DNA from 3 places in the Haloactinospora alba genome. Region 2 is predicted to be linked to each of the others. Evidence: riboswitches for the same ligand, from Rfam matches in the RefSeq annotation. Region 2 holds a riboswitch; each other region holds the start of a gene.
What was found. Region 2 has a riboswitch for thiamine pyrophosphate ahead of thiO (glycine oxidase ThiO). Riboswitches for the same ligand answer to the same signal wherever they lie in the genome.
Positions count from the first base shown of each region.

Region 1: another riboswitch for thiamine pyrophosphate. It lies ahead of thiD (bifunctional hydroxymethylpyrimidine kinase/phosphomethylpyrimidine kinase); the one in region 2 lies ahead of thiO (glycine oxidase ThiO).
Region 3: another riboswitch for thiamine pyrophosphate. It lies ahead of FHX37_RS03590 (ECF transporter S component); the one in region 2 lies ahead of thiO (glycine oxidase ThiO).

Region 1 covers NZ_VFQC01000001.1:892,781-900,375, forward strand. Annotated here, with positions in the region: gene FHX37_RS04155 (DUF6457 domain-containing protein) at 1-219, shown strand, start outside; gene FHX37_RS04160 (alanine/glycine:cation symporter family protein) at 599-2,017, shown strand; gene thiD (bifunctional hydroxymethylpyrimidine kinase/phosphomethylpyrimidine kinase) at 2,091-2,960, opposite strand; TPP riboswitch at 2,949-3,044, opposite strand; gene FHX37_RS04170 (DUF368 domain-containing protein) at 3,093-4,037, opposite strand; gene FHX37_RS04175 (AMP-binding protein) at 4,246-5,880, opposite strand; gene FHX37_RS04180 (NAD-dependent epimerase/dehydratase family protein) at 6,089-7,165, shown strand; gene FHX37_RS04185 (sensor histidine kinase) at 7,140-7,595, opposite strand, start outside.
Region 2 covers NZ_VFQC01000001.1:1,330,739-1,338,333, forward strand. Annotated here, with positions in the region: gene pknB (Stk1 family PASTA domain-containing Ser/Thr kinase) at 1-772, opposite strand, end outside; gene FHX37_RS06055 (thiazole synthase) at 1,226-2,020, opposite strand; gene thiS (sulfur carrier protein ThiS) at 2,023-2,223, opposite strand; gene thiO (glycine oxidase ThiO) at 2,220-3,377, opposite strand; TPP riboswitch at 3,374-3,477, opposite strand; gene FHX37_RS06070 (Rv2175c family DNA-binding protein) at 3,592-3,948, shown strand; gene thiE (thiamine phosphate synthase) at 4,049-4,717, shown strand; gene FHX37_RS06080 (long-chain fatty acid--CoA ligase) at 4,820-6,445, shown strand; gene FHX37_RS06085 (SDR family oxidoreductase) at 6,617-7,501, opposite strand.
Region 3 covers NZ_VFQC01000001.1:746,169-753,763, reverse strand. Annotated here, with positions in the region: gene FHX37_RS03610 (DMT family transporter) at 1-139, opposite strand, end outside; gene FHX37_RS03605 (DMT family transporter) at 336-707, shown strand; gene FHX37_RS03600 (energy-coupling factor transporter transmembrane component T family protein) at 726-1,460, opposite strand; gene FHX37_RS03595 (ABC transporter ATP-binding protein) at 1,511-3,052, opposite strand; gene FHX37_RS03590 (ECF transporter S component) at 3,052-3,657, opposite strand; TPP riboswitch at 3,778-3,885, opposite strand; gene glgP (alpha-glucan family phosphorylase) at 4,099-6,699, opposite strand; gene FHX37_RS03580 (alpha-1,4-glucan--maltose-1-phosphate maltosyltransferase) at 7,165-7,595, shown strand, end outside.

The DNA.
Region 1 (7,595 bases), 440 kb from region 2:
TGCGCCGAACTGGAGATTTCGACGGAAGTCGAGTTCGACGGGGCCGATGTCGACCGCGTGCTCGACCTGGCGCGGGACGCGGCGCACTCGGTGGCCCGTCCCGCCGCACCACTCACCACGTACCTGCTCGGCATCGCCGTCGGTCGGGGAGCCGATCCGGCTGAGGCCGCGGCGGCGCTCAGCGCCCTCGCTCTCGAACAGTCCTCTGGGGAGGGGTAGGCCCTGTTTGGTGGACGCCCGTCCTACCGCGCGACGCTCCGGTGCCGTGCCGGCGACGTTCCCGTCGGTCGGCGGAGGGATCCGCTCCGCCTGTGTCCCCGGCCGTGCCGTCACGGCACCGGACGCGCCGTTCGCGGCGAACAGCGTCCACCGGACAGGAGCCAGTTATCGCTGGTCACGTATGCATCATGTGTTCCAGACGAAACTCGCATGTGGAAGAAAAGTGATGTAAGCGTGACAAGTCGGTGCAAATCTGGCTGTGCGCTATCCCTGGTTTACAGCTACGGTGCGCGCAGCCGCCATCGGGCCGGAGCCGCTACGAGCGGGCACCGGAACAGCGGCACCATCCCCTGCATCCGATCGATAGGGAGCCCGGTTCATGGAACAACTCCAGGACATGCTGGATCTGATATCCGAGATCGTTTGGGGACCGTTCGTCCTCATCCCACTGCTGCTGCTGACCGGGTTGTTCCTCACCATCCGGCTGCGGCTGCTGCAGTTCCACAAGCTGTTCCACGCTCTGTGGCTCGCCCTGATCCGGCGTAAGGAGCCGGAAGGCACCGAAGGCGACATCTCGCACTACCAGGCGCTGAGCACCGCGCTCGCCGCCACGGTGGGCGTGGGCAACATCGCCGGTGCCGGACTCGCGATCGGCCTCGGCGGGCCCGGTGCGCTGTTCTGGATGTGGGTGACCGGTCTGGTCGGTATGGCCACCAAGTACAGCGAGGCACTGCTGGGTGTGAAGTACCGGCGCAAGGACAGCGTCGGCCAGCAGAGCGGCGGGCCGATGTTCTACCTCCGCAACGGTCTGCCCGGCGGACTCGGCATGGTGCTGGGCGGGCTCTTCGCCCTGTTCGGTGCCATCGCCGCGTTCGGTATCGGCAACGGGACCCAGGCGAACACCGTGTCCCAACAGCTGGAGAGCGTCTGGAACGTGCCGACGTGGCTGGTCGGGATCGTGCTCGTGGTCTTGGCCGGCGCGGTGATCATCGGCGGGATCAAGAGCATCGGCCGGGTCGCCTCGGCCATCGTCCCGATCATGGTCCTGCTGTACATCGTCATCGCCCTGACCGTGCTGCTGGTGCACGTCGGCGACATTCCCGCCGCGCTGGCACTGGTCGTCACCGACGCGTTCACCGGAACGGCGGCCACCGGCGGGTTCGCGGGTGCGACCGTGCTCGCCGTGATGCAGTGGGGTGTCGCCCGCGGTATCTTCTCCAACGAGTCGGGCCTGGGCACCGGCGCGATCGCCGCGGCTGCGGCGAAGACGGACCAGCCCGTGCGCCAGGCGATGGTCTCCATGACCCAGACCTTCATCGACACCATCGTGGTGGTGACCATGACCTGCCTGGTCATCATCGTCACCGGCGTGTGGAAGGTGGAGGAAGCCGCGGACGGCTCGCTGCTGACCTCGCAGGCGCTGAACGAGGGGCTGTCCACGATCTCCCCCGCCCTGGGGTCGATGGGGGCTTACGCCATCGCCATCGCGGTCGTGGTGTTCGCCTTCACCACCATCCTCGGCTGGTCGTACTACGGCGAGCGGTGCATCGACTTCCTCGCCGGGCACAAGGGTGTCCTGGTGTACCGGGTCGTGTTCGTGGCGGTCATCTACGTGGGCGCCACCGTGTCCCTGGAGCTCATCTGGATCTTCAGCGACATCGCCAACGGGCTGATGGCACTGCCCAACCTGCTCGGTCTGCTACTGCTGTCCCCCGTGGTGGTCGCGGAGTCGAAGAGGTACTTCGCCAACCCCAACTGGCGCGACCCCGACGCGTCCGTTCCCGACGTGCGGGAGTGAGCCGCGCGCCTACCTCCGGTCCGGGTGCGGGAGAGGCCTCTCGCACCCGGACCCCGTCCGACGGGGTTGTTCGTTACGAACGGTGCCCGCCGTCCCGGGACGGTTCTCCCCACCAGGAGAAGAAATGGTGCAACGGTCCGCGACCGTTGCCGACCTCCAACGTGTCGGCCTGTTCCAGGGCCGCGGTGAGGTACGTCTTCGCTTCGGAGACCGCCGTCGGGAAGTCCCCGCGTTGCGGTCGCAGCGCCGCGACCGCCGAGGAGAGGGTGCAGCCGGTGCCGTGCGTGTTGCGGGTCGCGACCCGGCGGGCCGAGAACACCTCGGGCTCGGAGGCCGCGGTCACCAGCACGTCCACGCTGCGGGCCTCCGCCTGGCCGGAGTCGGCCACGCCGTCTCCGGAGGCGAGGTGCCCCCCCTTGAGCAGGACGCGGGACGCGCCCATCGCGCGGAGGCGCTCCGCCTGCTCCGCCATACCGTCGATGTCGCGCGCCTCCCCGGAACCGAGCAGATCAGCCGCCTCGGGCAGGTTCGGGGTCAGCAGGTCGGCGCGTGGCAGCAGCTCGGTGCGCAGCGCCTCGGTGGCGGAGTCCGCCAGTAGCCGGTCACCGCTCTTCGCGACCATCACCGGGTCCAGCACCACGTTTCCCAGCCCGTAGCGGTCGATCGCGGAGGCAACCACTCCCACGATCTCGGCACTGGCCAGCATCCCGATCTTGACGGCGTCCACCCGGACGTCGGAGAGGAGGGTGTCGAGCTGCTCGCCGACGAAACGCGCGGGCACCTCGTGCACCCCGGTGACACCGGTGGTGGACTGGGCCGTGAGCGCCGTCAGCACGCTCATGCCGTACCCGCCGAGAGCGGAGAACGTCTTCAGGTCCGCCTGGACACCGGCACCGCCGCTCGGATCGCTTCCCGCGACCGACAGGATGTTGTAACTACGCAATGGCGTTCCTTCGCTAGTTCGAGCTAGATCAGGTTCGACGGGTGTGCTCTCAGCCGGCCGGAACCGGCACCCCGCGCCGTCGATGCATCCGGTTGTGTGTGCTCCTGGTTCTGAGCGCCCGCCAAACGGGCACTAGACGCGCCCGGCCCCCTCGGGAGCGCCGCTGTCGTCCGCCGCGGCGCCGTCGTCTCCTCCGGCCCTGCGAGCGATCAGCAGCACCGCGGCCACGGTGACGAAGCCCACCACCATGAGTGCCACCGTGACCGCAACGTCCCCGGCGGGGGCGTGCAGCGCGCGGTCCTCATCCTGCCAGGGCCACAGCGCGCGCAGCGACCCGGCCAGGATCCCGGTCATCACCACCAGCGTGACGCGGTGCTGGTGCTCCAGCAGCCACTGGAGCAGTTTCACGAAGAAGGCCAGGCCGAAGACCGCCCCGACCGCGAACACCCCCAGGTAACCGAAGTCACGCGCGCTGACGGCGTCCATGGTCGCCGTGTACAACCCGAAGGTCAGCAGGAGGAACGATCCGGACATGCCGGGCAGGACCAGTGCGCAGATCGCCACCGCTGCGGCTCCGAACACGATCACCGGGTTCGGAGTGACCTCCGAGGGCGGAAGGCCGGTCAGTACGAACGCCCCGGCCGCCACGGCCAGCGCGAGCAGGTAGTGCCCCGCGGACCACGCCCTGCCGGAACCGGAGTAGGGGACCCACAGCGACGCGAGGACGAGACCGAAGAAGAGCGCGTACGAACGCTGCTGGTGCTCCTCGACCAGCGGAGCGAGGAAGGTGGCCCCCAGGAGGGCCGCCGCGAGCATACCGACCAGTACCGCCAGCACCAGCCCCCACTCGGCTCTGCGGAACTCGGCACTGGCGCGGCTGCCGCCGCGTCCTTGCGGCAGGTCCGTCGCGGCCAGCTTGACACCGCTGAGCACGTGTCCGGCCGAGGTGATGAGCCGCTCGTAGATGCCGACGATCAGGGCGATCGTGCCGCCGCTGACCCCCGGTACGACCTCACTGGTGCCGATGAGCGCGCCACGTAGCACGTTGAGCAGGGGGGATCCGATTGAGTTGGCCATGGTTCGTTTCGTTTCCGGGGAACAGACGGAGAGACAGGACGGCGCCCCATCCGGGTTCACGGCCCCGAGGATGGCGTGTCCGTGAGTGTAGGGTACGTGCTCGGCCCGCGGGGCTGGGCGTTCGCGCGTTCGGCCGGGCGGTGGCACGTCAGCGGCGCTCCGGCCAAAGACGCCGCCCAGCGGTTCCGCGCGGGGCGCGGAGTTCTCGTTACCCGGCGCCGCCCACCACGCTGGCCGCCCAACGGTAGTCCTGTTTGCCCACCGCTGTCCGCTGTACGTGCGCCACGACATGGAACGCCCGGGGAACCTTGAAGCCGGCGAGCTGCCGGCGGCAGTGCCGGCGCAGCTCGTCAGGGGCGGGGGAGGCGCCGGCTGAGGGGGATATGACGGCGGCGACGCGTTGCCCGAGGCTCTCGTCGGGAGCGGCGACCACGATGGCGTCCCCGACCTCCGGGTGCGCGGTGAGCACCGACTCCACCTCCTCGGGATAGACCTTCTCGCCACCGGTGTTGATGACCGCCGAACCGCGCCCCAGCAACACGATCGTGCCGTCCTCGGAGACCATGCCGAGGTCGCCCGACATCACCCAGCGCCGTCCTTCCCCGTCGACGGGGAAGGTGCGGGCGCTGGCCTCCGGGTCGTTGTAGTAGCCGGCGGGGATACGGCCGCTGCGCGCGATCCGTCCGACCTGCTGCGATCCGGGAGGCAACGGACGCATCCCGTCGTCCAGCACGGCGACGCTCGCTCCCATGGTGAAGCTGCGGGTGCCACCCTCGGTCTCGGCGGCGCCGCACACGCCGGTCTCCGAACCGCCGTAGCTGTCCGTGAGGGTGATCCCCGGACGCCATCGGAACCACAGCTCGCGCACGGCGGGCGTGAGCGGGGTGCCGCCCGAGGTCACGGTGTCCAGGGAGGGGCAGAGCCGGGGCTGTGTGAGGAGCTGCTGGGCCAGGGGCCGGGCCATCGCGTCCCCGACGAGCTGCACTATGTGCGCGCTCTCCCGGTCCGCGAGGGCGACGACCTCCGCCGGGTCGAACGTCCGCGCGGTGTTCAGCACGACGGTCTTCCCGTTGAAGAGCATGCTCAGGGCGTTCCACTGCCCGGCCGCGTGCATCAGCGGCCCCAGCACCAGCATCCGCCGGGGGCGGCACTGGCGTGCGCGTTCCCCCAGCTCCCCCGGGTGGCGGGCACGGGCCTCCCCCGGGCGGCGGCGTTCGAGGGCGGCGTGGAAGATGTCCGCCTGGCGCCACACCACCCCCTTGGGCATGCCGGTGGTGCCGCCGGTGTAGATGAGGTACCGCGCCTCGGCATCCGCCCCGCCCGGGCACGCGGGAACGTCCGGCTCGTCCGCTGCCGAGGCCATGGCGGTCTCGTAGTCGACGCCGGGCGTGGGGTCGTGGTCGGTGCCGTCGTCCAGCAGGACCACGTGCCGCAGTCGGGGAAGCTCCGCGCGGATCGTCTCGACCGGCGCGGCGAGTGACCGTTCGACGACCAGGGCCGCGGCGTCGGCGTCGTCCAGGAGGTACCGGAGCTCGCCGGCGACATAGCGGTAGTTCACGTTGATCGGTACCGCTCCGGCCCGCAGGGCCCCGAATGCCGCCTCCAGCCACTCGCCCCGGTTGAAGGACAGGATCGCGACGTGTTCACCGGGGGCGATGCCGTACCGGAGGAGGTGGCGCGCGAAACGCGTCGCGCGTTCGTTGAGCACGGCATAGGTCATCCGCCGCGGGCCCGCGATGACGGCCAGGCGGTCGGGAACAGCCGCGGTGACCGCATCCAGCAGCCCCGCGAGGGTGATCTCGTTATGGGTGGTGTCGCGCGAGCGGAACTGTTCTTCGGTCATGTTTTCCCCGGATCCCGGTCTACCCCTACATGACGGTGACGACCGACCTTTCCGGTATGGGGAGCATCACAGCTGGTCGGGCCGGTCCGAGGCGGGGGCGGATGCGGGGCGAGATGGAGGGGAACCGCCGCGGCCGGAACTTACGAAACGGTGACGACGCGTACCGGCCCGTGGGGAAGGCCGGGGACGAGCCCGTAGGCTCGCCCCCATGCGGATACTTGTCACCGGAGGTGCGGGGTTCATCGGTTCGCACATCGTCGCCGCCCTGGTGGAGCGGTCGCACGAACCGGTCGTGCTGGACGCGCTGCTGGAGTCGGCGCACACGGCACCGCCGTCCCTGCCGGCGGAGGCCGAATGGGTCCGCGCGGACGTCACCGACCGCGCGGCCGTCCGCAGTGCCCTGCGTGGCGTGGACGCCGTGTGCCACCAGGCCGCCATGGTGGGCATGGGGACCGGGTTCGGCGACGCGCCGGCCTACGTCAACTGCAACAACGGCGGAACGGCCGAGCTGCTCGCCGCGATGGCCGAGGCCGGGGTGCGTGACCTCGTCCTCGCCGGATCCATGGTGGTCTACGGGGAGGGGCGTTACACGTGCGCCACACACGCGGCGGTACACCCCGCCCCACGGTCGGAGAGCGACCTCGCGGCGGGCAGGTTCGACCCGACCTGCCCGCACTGCGGCGACGAGCTCCGCCCCGGCCTGGTGGACGAGCAGGCACCGCCCGACCCCCGCAACGTCTACGCGGTGACGAAGCTCGCCCAGGAGCACCTGTCAGCAGTGTGGGCCCGGGAGACCGGCGGCAGGGCGGTCTCCCTCCGGTACCACAACGTGTACGGCCCCGGGATGCCCAGCAACACTCCCTACGCCGGGGTGGCCTCCTTCTTCCGTTCCGCCCTGGGGCGGGGGGAGGCCCCGCGGGTGTTCGAGGACGGCAGGCAGCGCCGGGACTTCGTGCACGTGCGTGACGTCGCGGAGGCGAACGTGGCGGCGCTGCACGCGCTTCCCGGGCGGGAGCCGGGCCACCTCCGCGCGTTCAACACCGGCAGCGGCGAGCCGCACACGGTCGGCGACATGGCACGGCAGCTGGCCGACTCCCACGGCGGCCCCCACCCCCGGTTCACGGGGGAGTACCGGCTCGGCGACGTGCGGCACATCACCGCCTCCTCGCAGCGGATCCGGGACGAACTCGGTTGGCGGGCCAGAGTCGGGTTCGCCGAGGGGATGGCCGAGTTCGCCCGCGCGGAGCAGCGGCCGGCCGCTAGCCCCGCGCGGTCGGAAGCGTGACGTCGAAGCTGCAACCACCGGTGACGTTGCGCACCTCGGCCCGGCCCTCGTGGGCCTCGACGATCCCGCGGACGATGGCCAGCCCCAGGCCGGCTCCCGAGGGCGGGGTGCGGGCGCCGTTGCCACGCCAACCGGTGGTGAAGACCCGCGGCAGGTCGTGTTCCGGTATGCCCCCGCAGCTGTCGGTGACCGACAGCACGGCCGTCTCCCCGTCGGTACCGCGCTGCGCGGCTATCGCCACCGTGCCGTCGGCGGGGGTGCTGCGGATGGCGTTGAGCAGGAGGTTGCCCAGCACCCGGGTCATCTCCTTCCCGTCGACCTCGACCGGTATCCCCTCCACCCTGTCGGTGACCAGGTGGATACCGTGTTCCCGGGCCAGCGGACCGGCGGCTGCCAGGGCGTCGCCGAACAGTTCGTCGGTCGACGTCCG
Region 2 (7,595 bases):
TCGCTTTGGTCACCAACCGGTCGACCCCGTCCGGAAGTCCGGGAACCGTGGCGGAGGGGCGGGGAACGTCGGCATTGACGTGCTGGTAGGCGACAGAGATCGCGTTCTCGCCGGTGTGCGGCTGCGCGCCGGTGAGGAGTTCGTACAGCATGATGCCAGCGGCGTAGACATCGCTGCGCGTGTCCGAACTGCCCTGTTCGATCTGTTCCGGGGCGAGGTAGGCGGCGGTACCCATCACCGTGCCGGTGCGGGTCATCTGCTGGTTGTTGGACTGCCCTGCCCGTGCCAGCCCGAAATCGGCCACCTTGACCCGGTTGTCCTCGGTGAGCAGAACGTTCTCGGGTTTCACGTCCCGGTGCACGATGCCGGCGTTGTGCGCGGCCCCCAGCGCCGCCAGCATCGATCCCATGATTCCCAGGGCCTCCGCGGCGGGGAGGTTCCCACGCTCGTCGAGGACCTCGCGCAGCGTACGACCGGGAACGTACTCCATGGCGAGGTAGACATGCCCCTGGTCGGTCCCCTGGTCGAACACCTGTACGACGTTGGGGTGGGAGAGTCTGGCCACCGAGTGCGCCTCGTTGATGAAACGGCGGACAGCCACCGGGTCCTGGGCGAGAGAGGCATGCATCACCTTGCACGCCAGCCGCCGGTCGAGGCGGGTGTCACGGGCCACGTAGACGGTGGCCATACCACCACCGGCGACGGTCGACTCTATGCGGTACCGGTGGTCGAGCGTCGAACCTATGAGGGGGTCCGCAGTTACCATCGAGATTTCCGGGGCGAAAGCCCTTGCCTACTCTCTGCTTCGGGGAAGTCTCCAGCCGCGTTCCTCGCGTCGCCGGACGGCCGGGCCCTGTTCGGTGGACGCCTGTCCCACCGTGCGGCGCTGGATGCGTCGCTCGTGACGAACGGCGTCCACCGAACACGGCCCCGGCACGAGGTCGCGCCACCCACGTGATTATAGGTGTGATCGCGCGTGCTCGATCTGGCCTGGACCAACCGCGACGCGTGCGCGGACCTCCGGGCGGCTCGTGCCGTCGGGGAGCCCACCCGTCCCGCGGGCTTTGCTTCCGCCCGTTCCTGTGACACATGCCGCCCCGGGGAGGAGGGGCCGCGTCCCGGCCGGGCACCGGGCGGAACAGCCCGGCCGCGCCACCCACGCGGAGGTGACCGCGCGCCTTCCCGGGACGTCTTGGCACGGCAACGGGATCGTGCCACTCGGACCTCAATCGGGGGCGGGGGAGGAGGCCTGGGCGTAACGGCGTACCGGTATCCGGCCGGCCTGGTAGGCACCCCGCCCCGCGCGGATCGCGTCCCGCATGGCCGCCGCCATCAGCGCGGGGTCGTGCGCACGGGTGATCGCGCTTGCCAACAGCACCGCGTCGCAGCCGAGCTCCATGGCCAGCGCCGCTTCGCTCGCGGTGCCGATTCCGGCGTCGACGATGACGGGCACCCCGGCCTGTTCCACGATGAGCTCGATGTTGTGCGGGTTACGGATGCCCATGCCCGAACCGATGGGGGCGCCCAGGGGCATGACCGCGGCGCAGCCGAGCTGCTCCAGCCGCCGGGCGAGAACGGGATCGTCGTTGGTGTAGGGCAGCACCGTGAACCCGTCGTCCACCAGCCTCTCCGCCGCCTCGAGGAGCTCTGCCGGATCCGGGAGCAGGGTTCGCTCGTCGGCCACCACCTCCAACTTGACCCAGTCCGTGCCCAGCGCCTCGCGGGAGAGGCGAGCGGTACGCAACGCGTCAGCGGCGGTGAAGCACCCCGCCGTGTTCGGCAACGGGCGTATCCCGTTGCGTTGCAGCACATCCCATACCGACCCCCGCGTCTCCGGGGAGACACGCCGCATCGCCACCGTGGTGAGTTCGGTCCCCGAAGCGCGGAGGGCCTCTTCCAGTACCTGTGGTGAGGGGGCGCCACCGGTTCCCGCGATGAGCCGGGAGGAAAAAGTGTGTCCGGCGAGAACGAGGGGGTCGCGGGGGAGTGCGGGGGCAGCCTGGCCGTTGTTCTCGGGCATGGTCAGCCTCCCTGCACGGGTGTCAGTACGTCCACGCGGTCGTTGTCGCTGAGTTCCGTGTGCTCCCACCGCGCTCGCGGGACCACCTCGTCGTTGACCGCCACAGCGACGCGGTGCGAAGTGTCGGTGACGGAGCGAACCGCCTCACCCACACTCGTGTGCGGTTGTACCTCGCGCTGCTCTCCGTTGATAACCACGTTCATCGTTCCTCCTCGCTCCCGGTGGGCAGACGGTCCGTGGCGAACGCGCGCGCATAATCGGGAAGTTCGCCACCGGCCAGGGCCTCGGCCATGGCATCCCCGGTAGCAGGAGTGAGGAGCACGCCGTGCCGATGGTGTCCGACTGCCAGATGCAGGCCGGGAGTGCGGGTCGGACCCAACAGGGGGGCATTGTCCGGGCTTCCCGGCCGCAAACCCACACATGTTTCGGTGATCTCCAGCTCACTGACGCCGGGGACGAGTTCGTGGGCATCCCGCAGGATCTCCCACACGCCGCCCACGGTCAGCCGGGTGTCATGGCCCATCTCCTCCTGGGTGGCGCCCAGCACGATCTCCCCGTTGGCGCGCGGAACGAGGTAGACGGGCGTTCCCTTGACGAGCCCTCGGACGGTACGGGTCACGACCGGTTCCTGGTCCTCGGGCGTCCGGAGCCGCAGAAGCTGGCCCTTGACCGGTCGCAGTTCCGGTAGGAGGCCGGGTGCCAGGCCGCTGATGGCGCCGGTCCACACACCGGCCGCCAGTACCACGTGGCGGCCGCGCACCTCGCCACCGGACTCCAGCCGCAGCCCCGCGGCCTGTCCCTGCGCGTACAGAACCTCGGTAACGCGGTCCCGCACGCCGACGGCACCATGCCGTTCCGCCGCTGTGCGCAGCGCTGCCATGAGCGCGCGTGGATCGACGGAATGGTCGTCCGGGGCGACGATCCCGCCCCGCACCGCCGGTGCCAGCATCGGCTCCAAGCGGCGGCACTCGCGAGCGGTGAGCCGTTCGGTCTTGATCCCCAGCCGGTTCTGCAACTCACCGAGGTCGGTGAGTTTTGCGAGGTCGTCAGTGTCGAATGCGACCTGCAGTGTGCCTTCGGTCCGGTACCCCGTCGGAGTGCCGCTCTCCTCCTCCAGCTCGGTGATGAACTCCGGGTAGCGGTTACGGGACAGGGTTCCGAAGCGCATCAGCGTTTCCTCGCCGAACGTGGCCTCTGACGCGGGAGTGAGCATTCCCGCCGCGACTGGGGAAGCGGCCTCGGAGATCTCAGGGGCGACGATGGTGACGTGCAAGCCGCGTTGTGCGGCCCGCCACGCGGTGACGAGGCCGATCACTCCCGCGCCGGCGATCACGACATCGGAGTCGTTCGTGTGCACAGCTGTTCCTCCCTCCCTTCGCCGGTATGACCCGGATCAGGTTTGCGGTCGGAGGCACGGCGCCTCCCTCTCAGCCGGTTCGGCTCCCGCGGGGTGTTCTCTCCCTGCGAGTCTAGGACCTCTGTCCGCAGCGCGGTGTTCCCCGCGGGAACCGGAGGTCGGGGCGGGGAACGGTTCGGACGCGTTACCCGGAGGTGTGTGCGATATTGGAGGGGTGACACGGAACGATCGCGATACGGACGCTCTTGTCGGGGAGTGGCTGCCCATCGGGGCGGCCGCGAAGAAGCTCAACGTCAGCCCCAACCGGATCAAGCAGTTCATCCGGGAGCACAAGCTTCTCGGGGTCCAGCGCGGAGGTGAGCTCGCGATCCCGGCGGCGTTCGTCGTGAACGGGAACATCCTCAAGGGGCTCCCCGGGACACTGACGCTCCTCTCCGACTGCGGCCTGACGACGGACGAGGCGCTGCGGTGGCTGTTCACCTCCGATGACTCGCTGCCCGGCTCTCCCATCGAGGCCCTCACCGAGGACCGCGGAACCGAGGTGCGCCGCCGGGCCCAGGCGCTGGTGTAAAGCCGGTCCGGATCCCGAACCCGGGGCCGCGCGGCCGTCGGCTCCGTCGACGTGGCGGGCGTGCGCCGGAAGTTATCCTGGCGGCGTGAATCACAGTCTTCTGAGACAGCGCCTGAACGACGCCCGACTTTACCTGTGCACCGACGCCAGAACGGAGCGGGGCGACCTCGCCGAGTTCCTCGACGCGGCGTTGTCCGGGGGCGTCGACATCGTCCAGTTGCGCGACAAGGGGCTGGAATCCCGTCAGGAACTGCGGTACCTGGAGACGGTGCGTGCCGCCTGCGAGCGCCACGGTGCTCTGATGGCCGTCAACGACCGCGCCGACATCGCCTGTGCCGCTGGAGCTGACGTCCTGCACCTGGGGCAGAACGACCTTCCGGTCCCCGAGGCCCGTTCGATCATAGGGGAGACTCCTCTGGTGGGCCGTTCCAACAATCGGGCCGACCTCGCCGCCGCCTCTGCCCAGCAGGAGGGCGTCGACTATTTCTGTGTCGGCCCCGCATGGGAGACGCCGACCAAGCCGGGCCGTCCCGCGGCTGGGCTGTCCCTCGTCGCCGAGGCCGCCGCTCTGGGAAGTTCCCGTCCGTGGTTCGCCATCGGTGGGATAGACCTGGAGAACCTCGGTGAGGTGCTGTCCGCCGGAGCCAACCGGGTGGTGGTCGTGCGTGCGATCACGAACGCCGAGGACCCGGCGGCGGCCGCTGCCGAGTTCCAACGGAGGCTGTCCCGGGACACGGCCCCATCAACAGCACCCGACAGCCGTTCCTAACACCGTTAGGTAACGATTGCCGGGAGGATTCTGTACGCGGCGCGCTTCCGCCTCTAGCGTCGGGTGATAGATGTCACGGACAACCCACGAGGGGCGAGGCTCATGCGTAGCACAATGCAGGATGCACCGTTGTTCATCGCTGATCTGGTTGATTACGGAACCACCGTGCACAGCGACGCTCAGGTCACGACATGGACCGGTGACGGGCCACGCCGGAGCAGCCTGGGCGAGGTGGGCCGCCGTACAGCCCAGCTCGCCCACGCGCTGCGCGGGCTGGGGGTCACGGGCGACCAGCGTGTGGCCACGTTCCAGTGGAACAACCAGGAACACCTGGAGGCCTACCTCGCCGTCCCCGCGATGGGCGCGGTGCTGCACACCCTGAACATCAGGCTGCACGGCGAGCAGATCACCTACATCGCGGACCACGCCGAGGACCACGTGGTCATCGTCGACGCCGCGCTGCTTCCGCTGTTCGCGCCGATCCTGCCGCGTATGGCCACGGTCCGGCACGTCATCGTTGCCGGGGGAGATCCCGGTGAACTCAACGTCGAGGGCGTGCAGGTACACCGTTACGAGGACCTGCTGGAAGGCCAGCCCGAAAGTTTCTCGTGGCCCGCCGTCGACGAACGCGACGCCGCTGCCATGTGCTATACATCCGGCACGACCGGTGCTCCCAAGGGTGTGGCGTACAGTCACCGTTCGATCTGGCTGCACTCGATGCAGGTCTGCATGACCGATGGGAAGGGGCTGAAGCAGTCGGACAACGCACTGGCCGTGGTCCCCATGTTCCACGCCATGTCCTGGGGGCTGCCCTACGCCGCGCTGATGGTGGGCGCCTCACTGCTGCTTCCGGACCGTTTCATGCAGCCGGCGACGCTGGTCGACATGATCGACGCGGAGCGTCCCACGATCGCGGCCGCGGTCCCCACGATCTGGCAGGGCGTGGCCCAGGAGCTGGAAGCCATGCCCCGCGACGTCTCCTCGTTGGAGAGCGTCCTGGTGGGCGGTTCCGCATGCCCACCCGCCCTGATGGAGATGTTCGAGGAACGCTACGGGATACCCATCCTGCACGCGTGGGGCATGACAGAGACCTCACCCCTGGGAAGCGTCGCCCATCCTCCGGCGGGGACCGCGGGCGAGCAGCGGTGGGGATACCGGCTCAGCCAGGGGCGCCTTCCGGCATCGGTCCGGGGCCGGCTCATCGACTCCGACGGGTCCCCCGTCCCACACGACGGGGAGAGCGTCGGCGAGCTCGAGGTGCGTGGTCCCTGGATCGCTGGCTCGTACTACGGGGACGAGGACCCGGACAAGTTCCACGACGGCTGGCTACGCACCGGTGACGTGGGAACCCTCACGCCGGACGGCTTCCTTTACCTCACCGACCGGTCCAAGGATGTCATCAAGTCCGGAGGCGAGTGGATCTCCTCGGTCGAGCTGGAGAACAAGGTGATGGCGCATCCGGCCGTGGCCGAGGCGGCGGTGATAGCCGTTCCCGACCCCAAGTGGGACGAGCGCCCACTGGTAGCGGTGGTGCTGAGGGAGGAGAACGACGCCACGGCAGAGGAGCTCCGCAACTTCCTGTCCGACCGGGTGGCACGCTGGCAGCTTCCCGAAAACTGGGTGTTCGTGGCCGAGGTGCCCAAGACCAGTGTCGGCAAGTTCGACAAGAAAGCGTTGCGGAGCCAGCACTCCTCCGGTGAGCTGACGGTGCTCGAGACACGAGGGTGAGCGCACCCGCCCGATGTCCGGAGGGCTGTTCCCGACGGGTGCCGGGGCCAGTGTCGGGACGCTCTCCCCGCGAGCGCACGGGTACGCGGCAGTGTGGGCTTGTCCCGCTGCGGGCGTTCCCGTGCGCCGGACACCCGCCCAGTCGGGTTCCGCGCGGGCGGGGTTCCGCGGTCAGCCGTGCACGTGCGCCAGAGCGCTGGGGTGTTTACGTAGGTACCCCTCGATGGACTGGGCCGGGTGGCCCGCTACGTCCGGCACGGTGGAGGAGACGGTACTGAGCTCGCCGGAGGCGATCGCCGCGTACGAACTGGCCCACCCCTCGACGGCCCACTCCGGAGCGCCCGAGGACCGGCGTGAGGCCAGGGCCTCCTGCCACGTCTCGGGAACGTAGCGCACCGCGCGGCCGGTGAGGGCGGAGAGTTTCTCCGTTGTCTGGCCCAGGGTTACGGCCTCCGGCCCAGTGACGTCGTAAACGCGCCCGTCGTGTGCCGGAGCCTCAGCGAGTACGGCGGCCGCCACGTCTGCGATGTCGTCCCGGGAGACCCAGGCGATACTCCCCTGGCCCGCTGGCCCACGGATCACTCCCCGCTCATCGGCCCAGTGCGGAACCAGGTCCAGATACAGGCTGGGGCGTAGGAACGTGTATGCCACACCGGTGGAACGGATGTGGGCCTCGGTGTAGAAGTGGTCCCGGGCGAAGGTGAACGTCGCCGCCGGTCCAGCGGCGAGGAAGGAGAGGTAGACGATCCTGGTCACTCCGGCGGCGACCGCGGCGTCCACCGCTCCGATGTGCTGGCGCACCCGTTCCGGGGATTCGGCGGCCGACACGAGGAACAGTGTGTCGGTTCCCTTCACCGCTCGGGTGAACGTGTCCGTGTCCTCGTAAGCGGCCATGGCCGCGGCAGCGCCGGGAAGCTCCGGTGCCCGGTTGATGTCACGAACGATGAGCCGCTGCGTGGCACCGCTGCGCGCCAGGCGCGCGGCCACGCGTCCGCCGAGAGCGCCAGTGGCACCGGTGACCCCGACAGTGTGCGATATTGCCTGATCCTCACCCATGTTTTCCTATTGTCCCGATGGAAGGCCGCGGGCGCACTTGTCCATGGCGACTGCGCGGGAATTCAGGGTGGGAACAGTCGCCACCCCCGCCACT
Region 3 (7,595 bases), 580 kb from region 2:
GGTAGTAGGCACCAAGGACGCTGAGCACGGTCACCGTGGTCGGTAGGACACGGGTGAACCCGTGGGAGAACCGGGTGGCGACCGCCCCGATGGTCTCGGCGAGGACGGCGCCGACGAGAAACACGTACGCGAGAGTCATACTCATCCTCCTTCTTGCAGCTGTGTCCGCAGGACGAGCCTGACATAAGGTTGAACGAATGTTCAATATCATGTGGTTGCCATGAACTCCGGGTGCCATCGCCCCCGGCAAACTAATTGAACTTTCGTACAACTATATCTAGTGTGGCGTGTGTCCATACGGCCGGTGGGCACACCACGACAAGGAGGAACCAGAAATGACCTGGGTTTATCTGATCGCGGCGGTCCTCTCCGAGGTGGTCGGAGCCGTCGCCACCCGCTTCTCCCACGGATTCACCGCACTCCTGCCGACCCTCGTCGCCCTCGTCGGCGTTCTCGGCGCCTACTACCTGCTGTCCCTGGTGCTGAGGCGCGGCATGGGCATCGGCGTCGCCTACGGCATCTGGGCCGCCCTCGGGGTGGCAGCCGTCGCCCTGATCGGGGTCGTCCTCCTCGAGGACCGGTTCACATGGCTCCAGGGGTTCGGGCTCGTCCTCACCATGAGCGGCGTTCTCGCCCTCGAAGCGGGAAACGGCCCCGCCGACGGAGCCGTGGGGACCGCCGAGGACAGCAGCGCCCCGACGCAGTAGGCCGCTCCGCCCCGGCCGTCAACCGAACAGCAGCCGCCAGGTGCCCAGGTACATGGACAGACCGTGCGCCAGGAACAGCACGGCCGCGGTTCCCACGAGGAGGCACGTGTCGGCCGCTGTCCAGCGGCTCGTTCGAGCGTGGCTGCGCCCACCGGAGCCGAAGGCGCGCGCCTCCATGGCCGCGGCGAGGTGCGTACCGGTGCGGATCGCCCGTACCAGCAGCGCGAAGGCCTTGCCGGCAAAGATCCCGACGGCGGCGATCGGGTTGCCGCCCGACTCGACCCCGCGGGCACGGCGCGCGAGTCCCAGGGTGCGCCACTGTCCCGCCAGGAGGGGAACCAGCCGCAGCGCGGCCAGCACTCCCAGAGCGGGGCGTTCGGGCAGACGCAGTTTCTGCACCAGGGCGTCGGCGACCTCGGTGGGGTCACTGGTCATGCCGGCCAGCACACTGGGCAGCGCGATGGCCAGCAGCCGCACGGCCGTACCCAGCGCCGGCAGGGCACCCTCGTCGCCGAACACCAGGTTGATCGTTCCGATGGAGACACTCATGAGGAACAGGGAGCCCCCGAGCGTGACCAGGGCGCGTACCCCCAGACCACTCACCGGCAGCAGAGCCGCCGCGGCGACGAGTACGACCCCGGCGGTCACCGGGTCCAGTACCGGGATGAGCCCGGCCGTCACCAGGAACGCGGCGGCGAACTTGGCGAGCGGGTTGAGGCGCGCCAGCCAGGGGCGCCCAGCCGGTGGACGCACGGGCGCGGATCTCCCCTCCGGCCCGCTCCGGAAACCGGAGACGGAAGCTCTCACCACTCTCCGTCCCCTCTCCCGGGGCGGGACGGCGCCTCCAGCGCGGTGACCCCGCCGTCGCGCACACGCAGTTCGGTACCGGCGAAACGGCACAACAGCAGTTCGTCGTGGGTGGCCACGACGATCGCCCGTCCCTGCCCCCGCAACCGGTCGAGCAGCTCGACCAGCTCGCGCCACGTGCGCGTGTCCTGGCCGAACGTGGGCTCGTCCAGCAACAGCACGTCCGGCGCGTGGGCGGGGCCGGCGCTCAGCGCTGTCGCCACGGACAGCCGCCGTTTCTCCCCGCCGGAGAGGGTGAAGGGGTGGGCGTCGGCCAGTGGGGCCAGCCACAACCGTTCCAGCAGCTCGGCCGCCCAACGGTCGGCTTCCCGCCCGGACAACCCGGCGCGTCGGGGCGCGAACCGCAGCTCGTCGTGGACGCGCCCGGTGACGAACTGGTCCTCCGCGTGCTGGAACACCGTTCCGACGTGGCGGGCGAGCTGTCGCGCCGGCCACCGCGACAGCGGGCGCCTGCTGACCCGCGCCAGGGGGCCACGCGGCCGGACCGCTCCCGCCTCGGGCGGGGACAGCCCGGCCAGGAGGCTCAACAGGGTCGACTTCCCCGAACCGTTCTCCCCTGTGACGGCGGTCGCCGTCCCGGCGCTGACGGTCGCGTCCGCGCCGTCCAGCACCCTGCGTGGCCGGGCCGCGTGGGGTCCGAGCCCGGCCGGCGTACGGGCGCGGCATCCGGTCGCCTCGAGTACGGCCTCCCCACCGGGTTCCGGTGTCAGGAGCGGTTCGGGATCCCGCCCGGGCACCCAGGCGCCGTGCTCGGCCAACCGGTCACCGTGGCGGTCGAACACCACCTCGGGGGGACCGTCCGCCAGCACTCCCCCGCCCGGTTCCACCACCACGACACGGTGCACACGCTCGAGGACGTCGGAGACGCGGTGTTCCACGAGCACCATGGTCGCCTCGGTGGTCGCCAGCAGCGTGTCCAGCAGTTCCCGCATACGGCGGGCCCCGTCGTGGTCCAGGTTGGCGGTGGGTTCGTCGAGCAGTAGCAGCCGCGGGCTCATGGCGAGCACCCCGGCGGCCGCGAGGCGCTGTTTCTCCCCGCCGGAGAGCACGGCGGTGGGATGGTCCAGCTCGTGGTCGAAGGCGATGTCGCGCAGGGTGGAACGCACCCGGGGCCAGATCCGCGCGGGCTCCGTCTCCAGGTTCTCCAGGCCGAACGCCACGTCGTCGCCGCACCGCGCCATGACGAGCTGCGTCTCGGGGTCCTGGCCTACCAGGCCGGTGGTGCCGCGTGTCGCGTCGGCGGGTTTGCCGTCGACGCGCAGTGTTCCGCGCTGTTCGCCGGTTATGGCCCGGTCCGGCCCGGTGAGTCCGGCCATGGCGTGCAGCAGGGTGCTCTTGCCCGAGCCGGACGCTCCCAGAAGCAGCACCCGCTCCCCTGGTTCGATCCGGAGGTCGACGCCGTACAGCGTCCACCGGTTGCGTCCCGCGTACCTCCATCCCCAGTTCGAGAGCTCGACCCGGGCGCCCGTGTGTCCCATCACTCGCGTCCGGAGGGGAAAGCGGTGAGGGCGCCGGACCTGGCCAGGGCCGTGGTCAGCAGGCGCCCGCCGAGGCCGGCTATCACCGCGGAGCTGAGGAGGACGATCCCGGCGAAGGCGAGTTGGAACGTCAACGGCCAGGTGGGGTAGTAGCGGAGATTGTCCATGACGGCTGGGGCGAGAGCGGCGGCGACGGCTGCCGCCACGGCGGCGACCGTGCCCCACCTGCGGTAGCGGAGCGCCGCGAAGACGGCTTCCGGGAAAAGCCCCTGCAGCACGCCGGACAGGATGACCATCACCCCCCACTGGGTGCCCAGAACCATGGAGACGAAGGCCGCGGCCGTGGAGGTCAGCACCGCCGCCCCGGGTTTCCGGATGATGAGTCCCCCCAGGACTCCGGGCAGCAGCCAGATGCCGTAGAGGACCGCCTGCGCCGGGGGGAAGAAGACGAACAGCGGTTGGGTGGCCGCCCAGAGCATTCCCCAGAACCAGAAGACCACTCCGACGGCGGCTCCCACGACGGCTGCCACCACGAGGTCCACGGTGCGCCAGGTGGCGCGGGGAGGGGTGTCGAACGTCGGCTGTTCGGGCGGGGTGGAGGTCAACAGGTGTCCCTTCGCGTCTTCACGTCGCGACACGAGAGGGCCCGGCCAAAGAGTGCCGGCCGGGGTGGTGCGGGCGTGTTCCCGTGGTCGGCGCCGTCCGGAAGCGCACCGACCGCACCCGGCCGTTCGTCCTCGACTTCCTTCGCTGGTATTACCCAGGTCAGGTGGCTAAGGGTCTGCGGGTTCGTTCCGCACTCTCAGCGCCGTAGCGCTCCCCTGTCGGTTCCGTCTCTATTATGCGTGCTTCGGGGGCGACCGGGTCAAGGCACCCCCCCCCCGACCCGCACACGTAGTCCCCCGGCCCGTCGGGCGCTGGCGGGACGGGGGGAGTCCGGAGCGGGACCCTCTGTCGGCCGACGGGAACGCCGCCAGGTGGTACCGGGCGACGCGCACGCCTCCACCGAACAGGTCCCGGCTCCGGAACGCCGCCCGTCCCCGGTCTCACCCGCAGACTCGGGCGGTTTCCAACCCCATCTCGGCGGGCCCGGACAGGAGCGGGTGCGCGGGACGCGCCCGCACCGTGCAGGAGGCCAGCTCCGCCTCCGGCCACGGGACCACTCCGGTGTAGTGGACGCGGGCACGGGACGCCGAACCGTCCACCGCGTTCAGCACGCCCCCGAGCGGACCGGATGCGGCGTCGGCGCGTCCGGTCCCGGGAGCGGACGCGACATCGAGCGCGACCTCCCGGGGGGTGAGCTCACCGAGGTCCACCGTCGCCCGAACCGTCGCTCCCCCGTCGCTTCCGGCCCCGGCACTCTCGGGGAGAAGCTCCACGCGTTCGATACGCACCTTGGGCCACGCCTGACGCACGCGCTGCTTCCACGCGGCCAGCTCGCGGGCCCCCTTCCCGTCGGATCCCGCCAAGCAGCGGCTGGACTCGGCCGCCCCCTGGTAGATACGGGTCACGTAGTCGCGCACCATACGGCTGGCCAGGACCCGCGGGCCGAGGGACACGAGCGTGTTCTTGACCATCGCCAGCCAGCGGCGCGGCAACCCGTCCCCGTCCCGTTCGTAGAACAGCGGCGCCACCTGCCGTTCGACCAGTTCGTACAGCGCCTCGGCCTCCCTGGCGTCCCGCTGGTCGGGATCGGCCGCGTCCTCGGCGGTGGGGATCTCCCAGCCGTTGGAACCGTCGAACAGTTCCTCCCACCACCCGTCCCGTACCGACAGGTTGAGCCCCCCGTTCAGCGCGGACTTCATCCCCGACGTCCCGCACGCCTCCAACGGGCGCAGCGGGTTGTTCAGCCAGACGTCGCAGCCCTGCACGAGCGAACGGGCGAGGTCCATGTCGTATCCCGGGAGGAAGACGATCCGGTGGGACACCTCGGGGTCGTCAGCGAACCGGACGATCTCCTGGATGAGCCGTTTGCCGTCCTCGTCGTTCGGGTGGGCCTTGCCGGCTATGACGAGCTGCACCGGGTACCGCGGATGGGTCAGGATCGCCTTGAGGCGCTGCGGGTCACGCAGCATGAGGGTGAGCCGTTTGTAGGACGGGACGCGGCGCGCGAACCCGAGGGTGAGGATGTCCGGGTCGAGCGCGTTCCGGGGATCGGCCCCGCCGGTCGGACCGACTCCCCGGTGACGCTGGGACTCCGCCAGTCGGACGCGTGCCTCGGCGACGAGACGCGAACGCAGCTCGCGGCGCATCTCCCACAGCTCGGCGTCACTGGCGGAGCTCACTTTCCGCCACCCTTCGGTGCGGGTGAACTCGTCGGGGTCGGGAACGGTGCGCTGGGCGAGCCGCTGGGCTTCCGGAGCCACCCAGCTACGGGCGTGCACCCCGTTGGTGACGGACGTGATCGGGACGTCGGCGACGTTGAAGCCGGGCCACAGTCCCTGGAACATCTCCCTGCTCACCTCGCCGTGCAACCGGCTCACACCGTTCACGCGCTGCGCGAGGCGCATCCCCATGAGAGCCATGTTGAACACGGCGGGGTCGCCCCCGGCGTGGTCCTCGGCGCCGAGCCGGAGTACCTGCCCGGCCGGCAGGCCGCGGACCGCCGGTGTGCCCGCGGTGAAGTAGCGTTCCACGAGCTGCCGGGGAAAGCGGTCGATCCCGGCGGCGACCGGCGTGTGGGTCGTGAAGACGGTGCCCGCGCGTGCGGCCTCGACCGCCTCGTCGAAGGTGAGTCCCGCGCTCTCGCAGTACTCCCGGATGCGTTCCACCCCGAGGAAACCAGCGTGTCCCTCGTTCATGTGGAAGACGTCGGGCTCGGGGTGGCCGGTGATCCCGCAGTAGGCGCGCACGGCGCGCATCCCGCCCACACCCAGCAGTAGCTCCTGCCGAAGCCGGTGCTCGGCGTCCCCGCCGTAGAGGCGGTCGGTCACCTCACGCGCCTCGGGGGTGTTCTCCTCGGCGTAGGTGTCCAGCAGCAGCAGCGGAACGCGTCCCACGCGCAGCACCCATACACCGGCCGTCACGGTGTTCCCGTCCGGGGACCCGATCCGGACGCGTACCGGTTCGTCGCCGTCCAGCAGTCGCGTCATGGGCAGCACGGCCGGGTCGATCTCGGGGTACTCCTCCTGCTGCCACCCCTCCGGGGAGAGGCTCTGGGCGGCGTAGCCGCACCGGTACAGGAGCCCGACCCCGATCAGGGGAACTCCGAGGTCGCTGGCGCTCTTCAGGTGGTCTCCGGCCAGGATTCCCAGTCCGCCCGAGTACTGCGGCAGGGTGGCGGTGATCCCGTATTCGGCGGAGAAGTACGCTACCGCCGCTGGCGGCGCCTCTTCCGGGGTATCGGTGTCCAGGCTCTGGTACCACCGCGGTTCGGTCAGGTAAGCCTCGAGGTCGGCGCTCGCTTCGCGCAACCGCTCCCGGAACTCGGTGTCAGCGCGGAGCTCGGCCAGTCGCCCGCCACTGACCTCGGCGAGTGCACGCACCGGATCGTGCCCGACATCGGCCCACAGCCGGGGGTCCATCAGTTCGAACACGTCTCGGGCCGGCGTGTGCCAGGCCCATCGGAGGTTTCCGGCGAGCCGTTCCAACTCGCAGAGTTCATCGGGAATGTCAGGGCGAACGGTGAATCTGTGGATTGCTTTCACACACCGCGAGATTAGCCAAACGCGCATCGTCTCGCCACTCGAATCACCTTCTCCGCCGGAACGAGAGTACCGGACACCCGGCAGCGTTCCACCGCGCCCGGTTTCCGTCCCAACCACCGCGGAATTCATGCATTTTATCTTCCATATATTTGGACATAACCACCACAAACCTGTCATCACAGAAAAAGGGAAAATCACATAATCTTTACACTCATCCTCCGGCTCAACACCTCCGGAGAAAATTTAAACCGGGCGTGACCAAAAACCCTGGATAATGTGACCACTATCACAGCGGCACGCCCGGAGCGCCCGACCCTCACGGGACGCTGTGATCCGACGATGGAAACGAGCACGGAAACCCGGTCTCCGGAACACCCCAGGGCCCGTGTGTTCGCACGCGGACGCGAGGAAACGTCCGCATTCCCCACCTTTCCAACGAAACACAACCGACATGCGTGGTGCATTGTGATCGGACGCATTCCCATCCTTGATGTCGCTCCCGTTCTGGACTACGGCACGGCGAAGGCGGCTGCGGGCGAGACCTTCCCCGTCAGCGCGACCGTTCCCTGTACCGGGGACGGCGTTCTCGGTGTCAGGGCTCTCCTCCACGACCCGCAGGGGCACCGCTTCCAGGCGGTGACCATGCGCGAGTCCGTTCCGGGCAGTGACCGCTACAGCGCCGAGGTCGCCCTTCCCGCCGAGGGGCGGTGGACCTTCGCCGTGGAGGCGTGGATCGACCCGCTGGCCAGCTGGCGGCGCAACGCGGAGATCAAGATTCCGCGCGGCCAGGACACCGAGCTGATGCTCGAGGAGGGGGCCCGACTGTTCGAGCGGGCGAGCAGGCACGTCCCGCGCCGTCCCGCTCTGCACCGGGTCGCCGCCGTGATGCGCGACCC